Regions from separate parts of the Mycobacterium farcinogenes genome, predicted to be linked through region 1. Evidence: riboswitches for the same ligand, from Rfam matches in the RefSeq annotation. Region 1 holds a riboswitch; the other holds the start of a gene.
The links. A riboswitch is a leader RNA that binds a small molecule or an ion and turns the genes downstream of it on or off. The one in region 1 is predicted to bind glycine.
Positions count from the first base shown of each region.

Region 1 (5,662 bases):
GTCGACGGGTACGTGATCATCAGCGCCGCAACCCGATCCGCGTGCTCGGCGATCTTGGCGCGCAGGTCATCGAGGTCCACGTCACCGTTCTCGCGGCAGGCCACCACCACCACGCGCATGCCGGCCAGCGCCGCCGATGCCGCATTGGTGCCGTGTGCACTCGACGGGATCAGGCAGAGATCACGTTCGGTGTCACCGCGGGACTCGTGATACGCCTTGATCGCCAGCAACCCGGCGTACTCCCCCTGGGATCCGGCGTTGGGCTGCAACGAAATCTGGTCATAGCCGGTGATCCCGGTCAGCCAGTCCTGCAGGTCAGCGATCAGCTTGCGCAGGCCCGGGTTGTCCGAGGCCGGGGCGAACGGGTGCTGACGGCCGAACTCCGGCCAGGTGATCGGCTCCATCTCGGCGGCCGCGTTGAGCTTCATCGTGCACGAGCCCAGCGGAATCATGCTGCGGTCCAAGGCAATGTCCTTGTCCGCCAGCGCCCGCAGGTACCGCATCATCTGCGTCTCGGTGCGGTAGGAGGTGAATGCCGGATGCGTCAGGAATTCCGATGTGCGGGTGACGATCCCGGTGTCCTCCGGGGCAACTGCCGGTGCCAGCCCGAACGCATCGAGGACCGCGGCCACGTGCTCGTCGGTGGTCGCTTCGTCACAGGACACCGACACGTGGTCGGCGTCGACGCGCCACAGGTTGATTCCCTTGGCCTTGGCTGCCGCGAGGACATCGTCGGCGCGTCCGGGTACGCGGGCCAGCACGGTGTCGAAGTATGCGTCGTGCACCAGCGCGTCACCGAGCGCAGCCGCGATGGTCGAGGCGTGGCCGTGCACGCGGCGGGCGATCGCGGTCAATCCTTCGGCGCCGTGGTAGCTGGCGTACATCGCAGCCATCACGGCCAACAGCACCTGCGCGGTACAGATGTTGCTGGTCGCCTTGTCCCGGCGGATGTGCTGCTCTCGGGTCTGCAGCGCGAGCCGGTACGCCGGGGCGCCGTCGGCGTCGACCGAGACACCGACCAGCCGGCCCGGCAGTTGGCGGGCGTGCTTGGCGTGCACCGCCAGATAGCCGGCGTGTGGACCACCGAATCCCATTGGCACACCGAACCGTTGGCTGGTGCCGAAGGCCGCGTCCGCGCCCATCTCCCCAGGCGGGGTGATGAGGGTGAGCGCCAGCAGATCGGCGCCGACGGCGACCAGCGCGCCGCGTTCGTGGGCTTGGCCGATCAGCCCCGTCCAGTCCACGACCTGTCCGCTCGCCCCGGGCAGCTGGACGATCACGCCGAAGAACTCGCCCTCGGGAAGGCCCTCGCGCAGGTTCGCGGTGACGATCTCGATTCCGAGCGGCTGGGCGCGCGTGGCCAGTACGGCGGCGGTCTGTGCGTACACGTCCGCGTCGACCAGCAACCGGTTGGCCTTGGACTTGGTGGCCCGGTGCATCAACGTCATGGCCTCGGCGGCGGCGGTGCCCTCGTCGAGCATCGAGGCGTTCGCCACCTCGAGCCCGGTCAGATCCGACACCATGGTCTGAAAGTTGAGCAGCACTTCGAGGCGGCCCTGGCTGATCTCGGGCTGGTATGGCGTGTACGCGGTGTACCAGGCCGGGTTCTCAAGAATGTTGCGCCGCAACACGGCCGGGGTGAACGTGTCGAAGTAGCCCTGCCCGATCATCGAGACCGCGGTCGTATTGGAGTCGGCCAACGCACGCAGCTCGGCCAGTGACTCCTCCTCGGTGGCCGGGGCGGGCAGCCCCTCCAGACCCGGAGCCACGCCGTCGGTGCCGAGCGCGTCGAGAATGCCCGCAGGCAGTGCCTTGGCGGCGAGCTCGTCGAGCGATGCCACACCGATCACGTCGAGCATGGTGGCCACGGCGGCGGCGTCCGGGCCGATATGACGATCGGCGAAACGCGATTGATGCTGGTCGGACACGACACTCTCCTGAGGCGCAGACGTGCTCAGACGTCGTAGCAGGCCCTCTCCCTCTGTCGTCGACCCGGTCCGGGCGCCTGAGAGATTCAGCCCCGGTACAGGGCCTTTCCCCATGGGCGGGTGCCGGCGGGCACCACTTTCCAGAGGCATCGGGGCCTGGCGCGGTCCTGGGTGCCTGAGAGGTTGACGGAGAGGTATTGCTCCTTCGGCGTCCGTGGCTGGCGGTCACGGAGCTCTCCCGCACGAGGGCGATGCGTGGGCAATTCTACCGGCCGGTCACCGATATCCGCGAACAGACGCAAAGCTGCCCTTCGACGGCGGTCGAAGGGCAGCTACGTGTCTGTTCGTGAGAGGAAATCAGCCGATCTTGCGGTCGCGGCTTTTGCGACGCGACGCCAGCTCGTCCTCGGGTGAGGCGATGGACTCCCCGCCGTCGGCGCGCTCGCCCGGGAAGTCTGCGATGGTGCCGGTGAGCTCGCGCATGGCGCCCGACACCGCGATGCCGAACACACCTTGGCCGCCCTGCAACAAGTCGACGACCTCTTCGGCAGAGGTGCACTCGTAGACCGTGGTGCCGTCCGAGAACAGGGTGATGTTGGCCAGATCCTGCACGCCGCGCTGGCGGAGGTGATCGACCGCGACCCGGATGTTGTGCAACGAGATGCCGGTGTCCAGCAGTCGCTTGACGATCTTGAGGACCAGGACGTCCTTGAACGAGTACAGGCGCTGACTGCCCGAGCCGGCCGCGCCCCTGATGGAGGGAACCACCAGCGAGGTGCGGGCCCAGTAGTCGAGCTGACGGTAGGTGATGCCGGCGATCTGGCACGCGCTGGGACCGCGGTAACCCACCAGCTCGTCGGGCACAGAGTCGTCGGGGAACAACCCTCCTTGCACGGGTTCGCCGGCCGGCCTGACGGGCGGCTCAGCGCCGCTCCCGGTGGTCAGATCCAACTCTTCCTGCCGTGGCGTGTCACCCACTGTGAATCCTCTCGCCGTTCGAACTCGCCCGCACCGCACTGCCATGTCCTGCAACGCGGCAATTTTCAAGGCGACGGTTTGCTGCGAACTCGAATGTGTCGAGCATACGCTTCCCGCCGGGCCCTGATTGCCCGCTGCGAAGAAAGTATGGGGCCCGAATTCCCGCTCGATTGTCTCCCGCGCCGCGTGTCGACACCGGTATACCCACTTGAGACGTACCCGTGATCTGGGACCGAGCAGCGGCGCCGGCGACGGTCATGTCGCCTTGAAGTCGTCTGGCGAAACGCTGTCCAGAAACTCCTTGAACTTCTCCACCTCGTCCTCGCGCACGGTCCCGGCAGCCTCTTCGTCGTTCTCGTCGGGAATCAGCAGGCCGGCCTCGGCCAGCACCGCCTCCTCCACGTAGATCGGGACACCGACGCGCAGCGCGATGGCCACCGAGTCCGACGGCCGGGCTGAGACCTTGATGTCGCGGTCGAAGATCAGATCGGCGTAGAACGTGCCTTCTTGAAGGTCGACGATCCGCACCTCTTTGAGCGAATGGCCAAGAGCGGCAATGACATCTCGGATCAGGTCGTGGGTAAGGGGCCGGGTGGGTTCGACGCCCTGCTGTTCCAGGGCGATTGCCGCGGCCTCCGACTGCCCGATCCAGATCGGCAGGTAGCGGTCACCGTTGGATTCCCGCAAAAGCAATACGGGTTGGTTCTGCGGCTGTTCCACCCGAATGCCGACCACGCGAACCTCAGCCATCTGTGCCTGCCCTCCGCACCGCCGTGCCGTTTCGTCGAATCTTCGTCCGTCGCGCAGTCCGCCGTCCGATCGCCAGGGGTCCCGACTCAGACGAACTGGCCGTCAAAACGAGTCTAGTCCTCAGCGATCCAGAACGTCGCGTACGGCGGACTTGATCAATGACGTGTGCAACGTGATCGCCAAGGCGGCCACTTCGCGGGCCAGGTCGTCGGCCCGGTCGCGGGCTCCGGCCTTGCCCGCCTTCCCGACTGGCCCTGCGATCTGGGCGATCAGGTCGGATTGCCGGTCCGCTGCCGAGCGGAACGCCCGCAGGTGCCGGGGTTCGACGCCGTAGTCGCCCAGGGCGCGTGCGCACTGGGCGATCACCACGGAATGCTCGTCGAAAAACCCGGCCGGCCCGGCAGTGATGATGCCGTTGCGCAACAACGCGCCCAGCATCTCTTCGTCGATACCGGACCGGGCCAACAGGTCTTCGCGCGACAGCCGGACCTGGGTCGGCGCCACCGCTGATACCCCAGCCGCGCCGGCGGGCCCTTCGGCGTCCTCGGACACCGGCACCAGCCGGGGCACCCCGTAGGCCGATCCGGTCTGCGGCAGCTCACCGTCGGGTTGAGCGTCCAGTTGCGCCTTGATCACCTTCAGCGGCAAGTACTGGTCGCGCTGCGCGGTCAGGATGAACCGCAGCCGCGCACAGTCGTACGCGGTGAACCGCCGGTACCCCGACGCAGTCCGCTGTGGCGTGACCAGCCCCTCTGCCTCGAGAAACCGGATCTTGGAGATGCTGACGTCCGGAAAGTCACCCCGGAGCAGGTCCAAGACTGCACCGATCGACATCCCGGCCAGTGCAGGTCTGTCGGGGGCAGTCATGGGCTAGCTGGTCTGGCTGCTGTCGTCGTCAGAGCGGGGGCCGGTGAGGAACACCAGGCGGAATTTCCCGATCTGTACCTCGTCGCCGTTGGCGAGTACGGCCGAATCGACCGGCTCCCGGTTGACGTACGTCCCGTTGAGGCTGCCGACGTCGACAACCTGAAACTCGCCGCTCTCCAGCCGGAACTCGGCGTGCCGACGGCTCACCGTGACGTCATCGAGAAAAATGTCGCTGTCCGGGTGACGCCCCGCCGAGGTGGTCGGCTGATCGAGCAGGAAACGCGACCCGGCGTTGGGTCCGCGCTTGACGACGAGCAATGCCGAACCCGCCGGCAGGCCCTCGACGCCGGAAACGGCGCCTTCGGTACCGGCCGTTGCGGGCGCATCCAGTTCGTTGAGGAAGTCCGCGCGGAATACCGATGTGGTCTCCACCGTCACGTCTTCCGACTGGTCGGCCCCCAAATTGCTGTCCTTGTCCGTCACCCGCTGCTCCTCACTGGCTGCTGTGGCGTTGCCCGGCGTGGCCCCAGCCCATCGTCGGTCTCACGTCGACCGTACCGCGCATCAGGCATCATTGGGTCCACCACCGCCGGATCCGATGGGGAAGATATCTGCGCGCCGGGTACGGCCCAACCGGTCTTGGCGACCGGCCCTCGAAACCCTAACAATTCCTTACTCGGTCACGGCGGCGCGGTAGCCGTCCGCGTCGAGCAAACCGGCCAGCGCGTCATCGAGGGCGCCCTCTTCGAGCCGCAGATCGACGAGCCAGCCTTCGCCATAGGGGTCGGAATTGACCAGCTCCGGGCTGCCGTCCAGATCGCCGTTGACCGCAACGACTTTCGCCGCCACCGGAGCGTACAGATCCGACACCGACTTGGTGGATTCGACCTCGCCGAAGGCGTCGCCGGCGGCCAGTTGGGCCCCGACGTCAGGAAGCTGCACGAACACCACATCGCCGAGTGCGGACTGGGCGTAATCGGTGATGCCGACGCGCACGGTGTCGTCACCGGTACGCAATACCCACTCGTGTTCCGAGGTGTAGTACAGGTCGGCTGGGATCTCGCTCACGGCGCTCCTAAGTTCGTGGAGTTGGTTGCTTTGCTCATTGTGAAGCTCATTTGACGGGCTGAGCGTATTGG
Region 1 covers NZ_CP081673.1:3,236,177-3,241,838, reverse strand. Annotated here, with positions in the region: gene gcvP (aminomethyl-transferring glycine dehydrogenase) at 1-1,928, opposite strand, end outside; glycine riboswitch at 2,081-2,179, opposite strand; gene K6L26_RS15330 (MerR family transcriptional regulator) at 2,286-2,906, opposite strand; gene K6L26_RS15325 (bifunctional nuclease family protein) at 3,162-3,656, opposite strand; gene ftsR (transcriptional regulator FtsR) at 3,777-4,523, opposite strand; gene garA (glycogen accumulation regulator GarA) at 4,527-5,006, opposite strand; gene gcvH (glycine cleavage system protein GcvH) at 5,196-5,591, opposite strand; gene K6L26_RS15305 (DUF881 domain-containing protein) at 5,638-5,662, opposite strand, start outside.

Region 2 (5,662 bases), 2.7 Mb from region 1:
GAGGTCGGGGTCGACGGACTGCTGGTCGTCGGTGCGGCGAACGCTCCGCAGACGGCGGAACTGTGTCGGCAAGAACGTATTCCGGTGGTATGGATGCACAACATCCGCGGTGAAGTCGAGGCTGACATCGTCGCGGTCGACCACGCCCACGCGGGCGCACTCCTCACCCGGCACCTACTCGACGTCCACGGCTGTCGCGACATCGCGTTCGTCGGCGGTTTCACGGAGGTCGACGTCCGCCACGGCGACCGGGAGACCGTGCAGCAGCGATTCGAGGGTGCCGACTCGGTGGTCGGGCGGGTTCTGTCACACATCCGCACCGATCTCACTCCCGCCGGTGCGTACGCCGCGGTCGGGGAGTTCCTGCGCGACGCGACACCGGCTCCCGGCGCCCTGGTGGTCGGGACCTACGGGCAGGCCGCCGCCACCGTCCGCGCGATCATCGATGCCGGATTGCGCGTGCCCGAAGATATTCGGGTGGTGGGTTTCGACGGCGCCACCGCCGACTATGGGCGGGTTCGGCTCACCGCGGTCCAGCAACCTGTCGACGCGCTCGCCCGCCTGGCGTTGGGCCGATTGCTCGGGGATGACGCCGACGACGACATCACGCCGACGCTGCGGGTGGGGGAGACCTGCGGGTGCGCGTGAGTCAGGCGGGAAGCAGCCCGCGCAGCGCGGTCTCGGCCAACCGCCGGGCATGTTCCTCGGTGAGGGCATAGTGGCCACTGAGGCGACGGAAGATGAGTGGCCCGAACAGGATGTCGATGACATCGTCGATCGCGATGTCCGCGTCGGCGTCGCCGCGGTCGACCCCGCGCTGCCACAGTTCGGTGATCGCGGCGCGTCGTCCACCCAGGAAGTACTCACGGAAATACGCTGCGCCCGTTTGATCTTCGACGCACGCCGCGAGCAGCTGGGCGAACACCTCGCCGCGGGCGCTGGCGTAGAACGCCGACACACGGATCACCTGCTCAGTGAGATCGCCTGCGGTGCTGCCGGTATCGGGCAGCGGCAACGCTTCGGCCATCATCGATCCGAAGGCCTCGGCTGCGACGGCGGTCCGCGATGGCCAGTGTTTGTAGAGGGTGGCCTTGCTGGCTCCGGATCGGGCCGCGATCGCGTCCATCGTGGCCGCCGGGAATCCACCTTCGTCGAGCAGCTCCGCGGTGGCGTCGAGCATGGCCTGGTGGATGCGGTCGCTGCGCGCGCCGGTGGGGCGGGCGAAATCCTCGCCCGCCCCGTCGGCCGCCGTCTCAGTGGGCCGCGACATCATCGAAATCTGTTGATTCCGAGACACTTCGCCATTGCGCCAATTCAGCCTGCACGTGGGCGATCTTGCCCTCGACTGCCGCGATGGTGTCGTTGCCGAGCAGGAGGCGAAGCGGCGGCTCGTCCGCCTCCACGACATCGATGATGGCCTTGGCTGCCTTGACCGGATCGCCGGGCTGGTCGTGATTGCGCTCGCCGGCGGCGACGCGCATCTGGCCGGCCGGACCGTTGGCGTAATCGTCGATCAGGTTGCGCTGGGTCTGCAGGCTCGACGAGTCGAGGAAGTCGGTGCGGAAGTAGCCGGGCTCGACGACCATGACGTGCACACCCAACGGTTTCAGTTCGGCGTGCAACGCTTCCGAGAGGGCCTCGACGGCGAATTTGGTCGAGGCGTAGACGCCCCATCCGGGCGAGCCGACGAAGCCGCCGACCGAGGAGATGTTGACGATGGTGCCCGACCGTTGCGCCCGCAGCACCGGGGCGACGGCCCGGGTGACGGTCAGCAGGCCGAACACGTTGGTCTCGTAGACCGAGCGAACCTCGGCATCGGTGGCTTCCTCGACCGCGCCGAGCAGGCCGCGCCCGGCGTTGTTGATCAACACGTCGATCCGGCCGAAGCGATCCACGGCGGCCTGCGCGGCTTGTTGTGCCTGCGCCTCGTCGGTGACGTCCAGGGCGACGGCGAGTACGTTGTCGTCCTCGCCGAGGGCGGCGGTGACGGCCGCGGCATCGCGTGCGGTGGCGACCACCTGGTGGCCGCGGGCCAGGGCGTCGCGGGCGATCTGCAATCCGAATCCGCGGGATGCTCCGGTGATGAACCAAACGCTCATGTCTTTGACCACCTGTTCTTTGTTTATCTGAACTGTACGTTCAGTTTAGTTACGATGATGGCCGGTGCAACTTGAGCGGGGCCGGGATTATTCCGACCGGCTGACGCGGCCGGCCGAGTAACATCCGTCACATAACTCAATACGTCGATGACGCATTGCGGGAGAACCTCCGATCGGGAGGCGCCGTAGGAGCAAATCCTCCCCGGGAATCTCTCAGGCCCAGCACCGCAGTGTCGAGGCAACTCTGGAGAACAGCGCGGCCATCACGCGCTTACCGAAGGTGAAAGGCGCGGCGCGCCAAATCTCTCAGGTTTCAGGACAGAGCGGGGAGGTGTCACCACACACCCGGAGTTGGTAGTCATGACGATCAGTGTTTTCGATCTGTTCTCGGTCGGGATCGGCCCGTCGAGCTCCCACACCGTCGGTCCGATGCGGGCCGCCGGCATGTTCGCCGACGAACTCGTCCGCCGCGAGGCGGTCGATCGCGTCGCCGCGGTAGAGGTCGAACTGTTCGGCTCGCTGGCGGCGACCGGTGCCGGGCACGGCACGATGCCGGCCGTCCTGCTGGGGCTGGAGGGATATCGGCCCGAGACCATCGAGACCGACGAGATGGAACGGCGGCTCGCTGCCATCCGAGCCGACGGCAAGATCCGGTTGGCCGGTCGGGTGCTGATCGCATTGACCGAATCCGACGTGCAGTTGCTACCGAGCCGCCGGCTGCCACAACACCCGAATGCCATGACCCTGGCGGCATTTTCAGCGACCGGTGAGACCGTCTACCGCGACACCTATTTCTCGGTGGGCGGCGGTTTCGTCGTCGCTGAATCTCGCGCCGAGCCGCAGGCATCGGTGCGGCAGGACACCGATGCCCCTTTCCGTTCGGCCGCAGAGTTGCTCGCGTTGACCGATCGGGACGGGCTGTCGGTGAGCCAGGTGATGATGCGGCAGGAGTGTGCCGCCCGGCCGGAAGCCGAGGTGCGCGAACGTCTCTTGCATATCCGCGACGTCATGGTCGCCTGCCAGGTCAACGGCATGTCGCGCGACGGCGACCTACCCGGCAACCTGCGGGTCCGGCGCCGCGCGAAAGACTGGTTCCTGCGACTCGAAGCCGAGGACCCGACGCGTGATCCGGCGTTCGCCGAGGACTGGGTGAATCTGGTGGCGCTCGCGGTCAACGAGGAGAACGCGTCTGGCGGTCGGATCGTGACCGCGCCGACCAACGGCGCGGCCGGGATCATTCCGGCGGTGCTGCACTACGCAGTCCACTACACCGCGGCCGGGAAAGTCGACCCGGATGACACCACGGTGCGTTTCCTGCTCACGGCCGGAGCCGTCGGATCGCTGTACAAGGAGCGGGCTTCGATCTCGGGCGCCGAGGTGGGCTGCCAGGGGGAGGTCGGCTCCGCTGCGTCCATGGCTGCCGCAGGACTGGCCGAGATCCTCGGTGGGACACCGCGACAGGTCGAGAACGCCGCCGAGATCGCCATGGAGCACAGCCTCGGCCTCACCTGCGACCCGATCGGTGGGCTGGTGCAGATCCCGTGCATCGAACGCAATGCCATCTCGGCGGGCAAGGCGATCAACGCGGCCCGCATGGCGCTACGGGGCGACGGTACTCACCGGGTGAGCCTGGATCAGGTCATCGAGACCATGCGTGCCACCGGAATGGACATGAGCGCCAAGTACAAAGAGACTTCGACGGGTGGGCTCGCCGTCGCCGTCAATGTCGTCGAATGCTAGTGGTGCAGAAGGGTATTGAGTGCGCTTACCTGGGTCTCGCGACCGAAGTGCTCGACGACCTGCACCTGGATTTCGCCGACGATGCCGCCGAGGATCGCTCCGACCGCGATCATGGTCGGTTCGTCGTCCTTGAACACCGGCCGCAGGATCGACTCGTACTCCTCATTGGTGAGCTGACCCATCTTGTCGATGATGGTCTTCTCCAGGTCCAGCGCATTCATGGCATAGTCCTGCGCCTCGACCAGCGTGGTGGGCAGCCGCTCGAGCACCAGCTTCACCAGACGGTCCTTGGCCGCGTTGTACCGCTGGGTGCCGACAGCGAGTTTGACCAGCGGGGTCGCGATGCCGGTCTGGGCATCGATGGCCGCTTCGACCTCCTTGCCCACGAGCGCGAACAGTTTGTCGGAGCCCGGGCCTCGCAGCACGCCGTCGAACAGGATCTCGGGGGAGAACAGGTCCTCGGCCAGAATCCGCGCGTAGTCCTCGGTGATCTTGTCGCGCTCGGCGTGCAGTAATCCCTGGAACGGGATGAAGCCGAGGTATTTGGTGGGCCGCACGGGGCGGAACAACATGTTGAGCGCGATGTAGTCGCTGATAAGGCCGACGCCGAAGCCGAATGCCGGCATGATCCACGGGTTCTGGAACAACGCCCAGGCAACCATCTGGACCACGCCGATCCCGAGCCCGAAGTAGATGCCGCTGCGGCGCACGAAGGCCATCGCGTTGTCGCCGAGCCCGCGCATCAGCCTGTTGAGCTTGTCTTTGTTGCGGACCAGCGTCGTCACGGCCAGGTACTGGATGTCCACGAACCGGTTCAGGTCCGCACGCATCTCGTTGAGCATCTTCTCCACGATCCTGGGGGTCTGGTCGTGGATGCGGGCCTGGATCGCGTTGCGCGCGGCGTCGGGCAGTGAATCCCACAGCCCGGGGCGGATCTGCTCGGCGATGTCGCGGGAGATGTCGTCGACGGCCTGGGTCAGGGGCTTGCGTAAGGCCTCGACGGCCTCCTTGGCGTCCACCTTCGCCAGCAGCTCTTCGGGTTTCAGCAGATTCTGGGTGAGGAGCTCGATGGTTTTCGAACCCACCTTGCCCGCGCGTCGCGGGACGATGCCCTGCCAGCCGAGCACGCCGATGCCCCGGAACTCCATCGGTCGGTAGAGCATCTCGAGCGCGACGATCTTGGTGCTCCACCCGACGAAGGCGGCGACGAACGGCATCGACAGATAGATCAGCCAATTGACGCTGAAATCCGCCTTGATCTCCTGCCAGGTCTGGATCGCGAGAACGGCCTCGCTGCCGGCCATGCGGTTAGGAACCGTCCCGTTCCACCGCGGCCTCCCACAAGCCGCGACCAAGCCCGGACAAGGTCAGCGTGAGCTTGTCCACTCTGGCGGCGAGAGGCCCGCGGGATCCGTTCTTGATCGCCCGCAGCACCATCGGCTCGGCCATGAGCACCTCGTACTCGGCTTTCTGTGACGGATCCTCGGGACCGGTTTCCACCAGACCAAGTGACAGCAGATGCCCGACGTACTGGGGGACCATCGCCGGCAGCGCCACATTCGCGGTGCGGCCGATCAGGCAGGCGTTCTCCAGCACGGCCTGCCCCGGGGTTCGTGAACGCGTCCAGGTGTAGACGTTGACCAGTGGCGAAGCCTCACCCTCCGACAGGGCGCCGATGATCCGGGCCTCGTCGGCGACCAACTGGTCGAGCAGGCGGTGGTAGAGCTCCACCTGGCTGCCGGCCGTGCTCTGGTCGAGGGCGCGGTCCAGCAACCGGTCCATCTTCAGGTTCAGCGATTCGGCCGTCGGCTCCTCCGGGGTGG
Region 2 covers NZ_CP081673.1:5,915,615-5,921,276, reverse strand. Annotated here, with positions in the region: gene K6L26_RS28345 (LacI family DNA-binding transcriptional regulator) at 1-648, shown strand, start outside; gene K6L26_RS28340 (TetR/AcrR family transcriptional regulator) at 650-1,270, opposite strand; gene K6L26_RS28335 (oxidoreductase) at 1,254-2,099, opposite strand; glycine riboswitch at 2,334-2,431, shown strand; gene K6L26_RS28330 (L-serine ammonia-lyase) at 2,460-3,839, shown strand; gene K6L26_RS28325 (DUF445 domain-containing protein) at 3,836-5,143, opposite strand; gene K6L26_RS28320 (Abi-alpha family protein) at 5,148-5,662, opposite strand, start outside.
Region 2: it holds a riboswitch for glycine, as region 1 does, so the genes downstream of both, K6L26_RS28330 (L-serine ammonia-lyase) here and gcvP (aminomethyl-transferring glycine dehydrogenase) in region 1, are expected to answer to the same signal.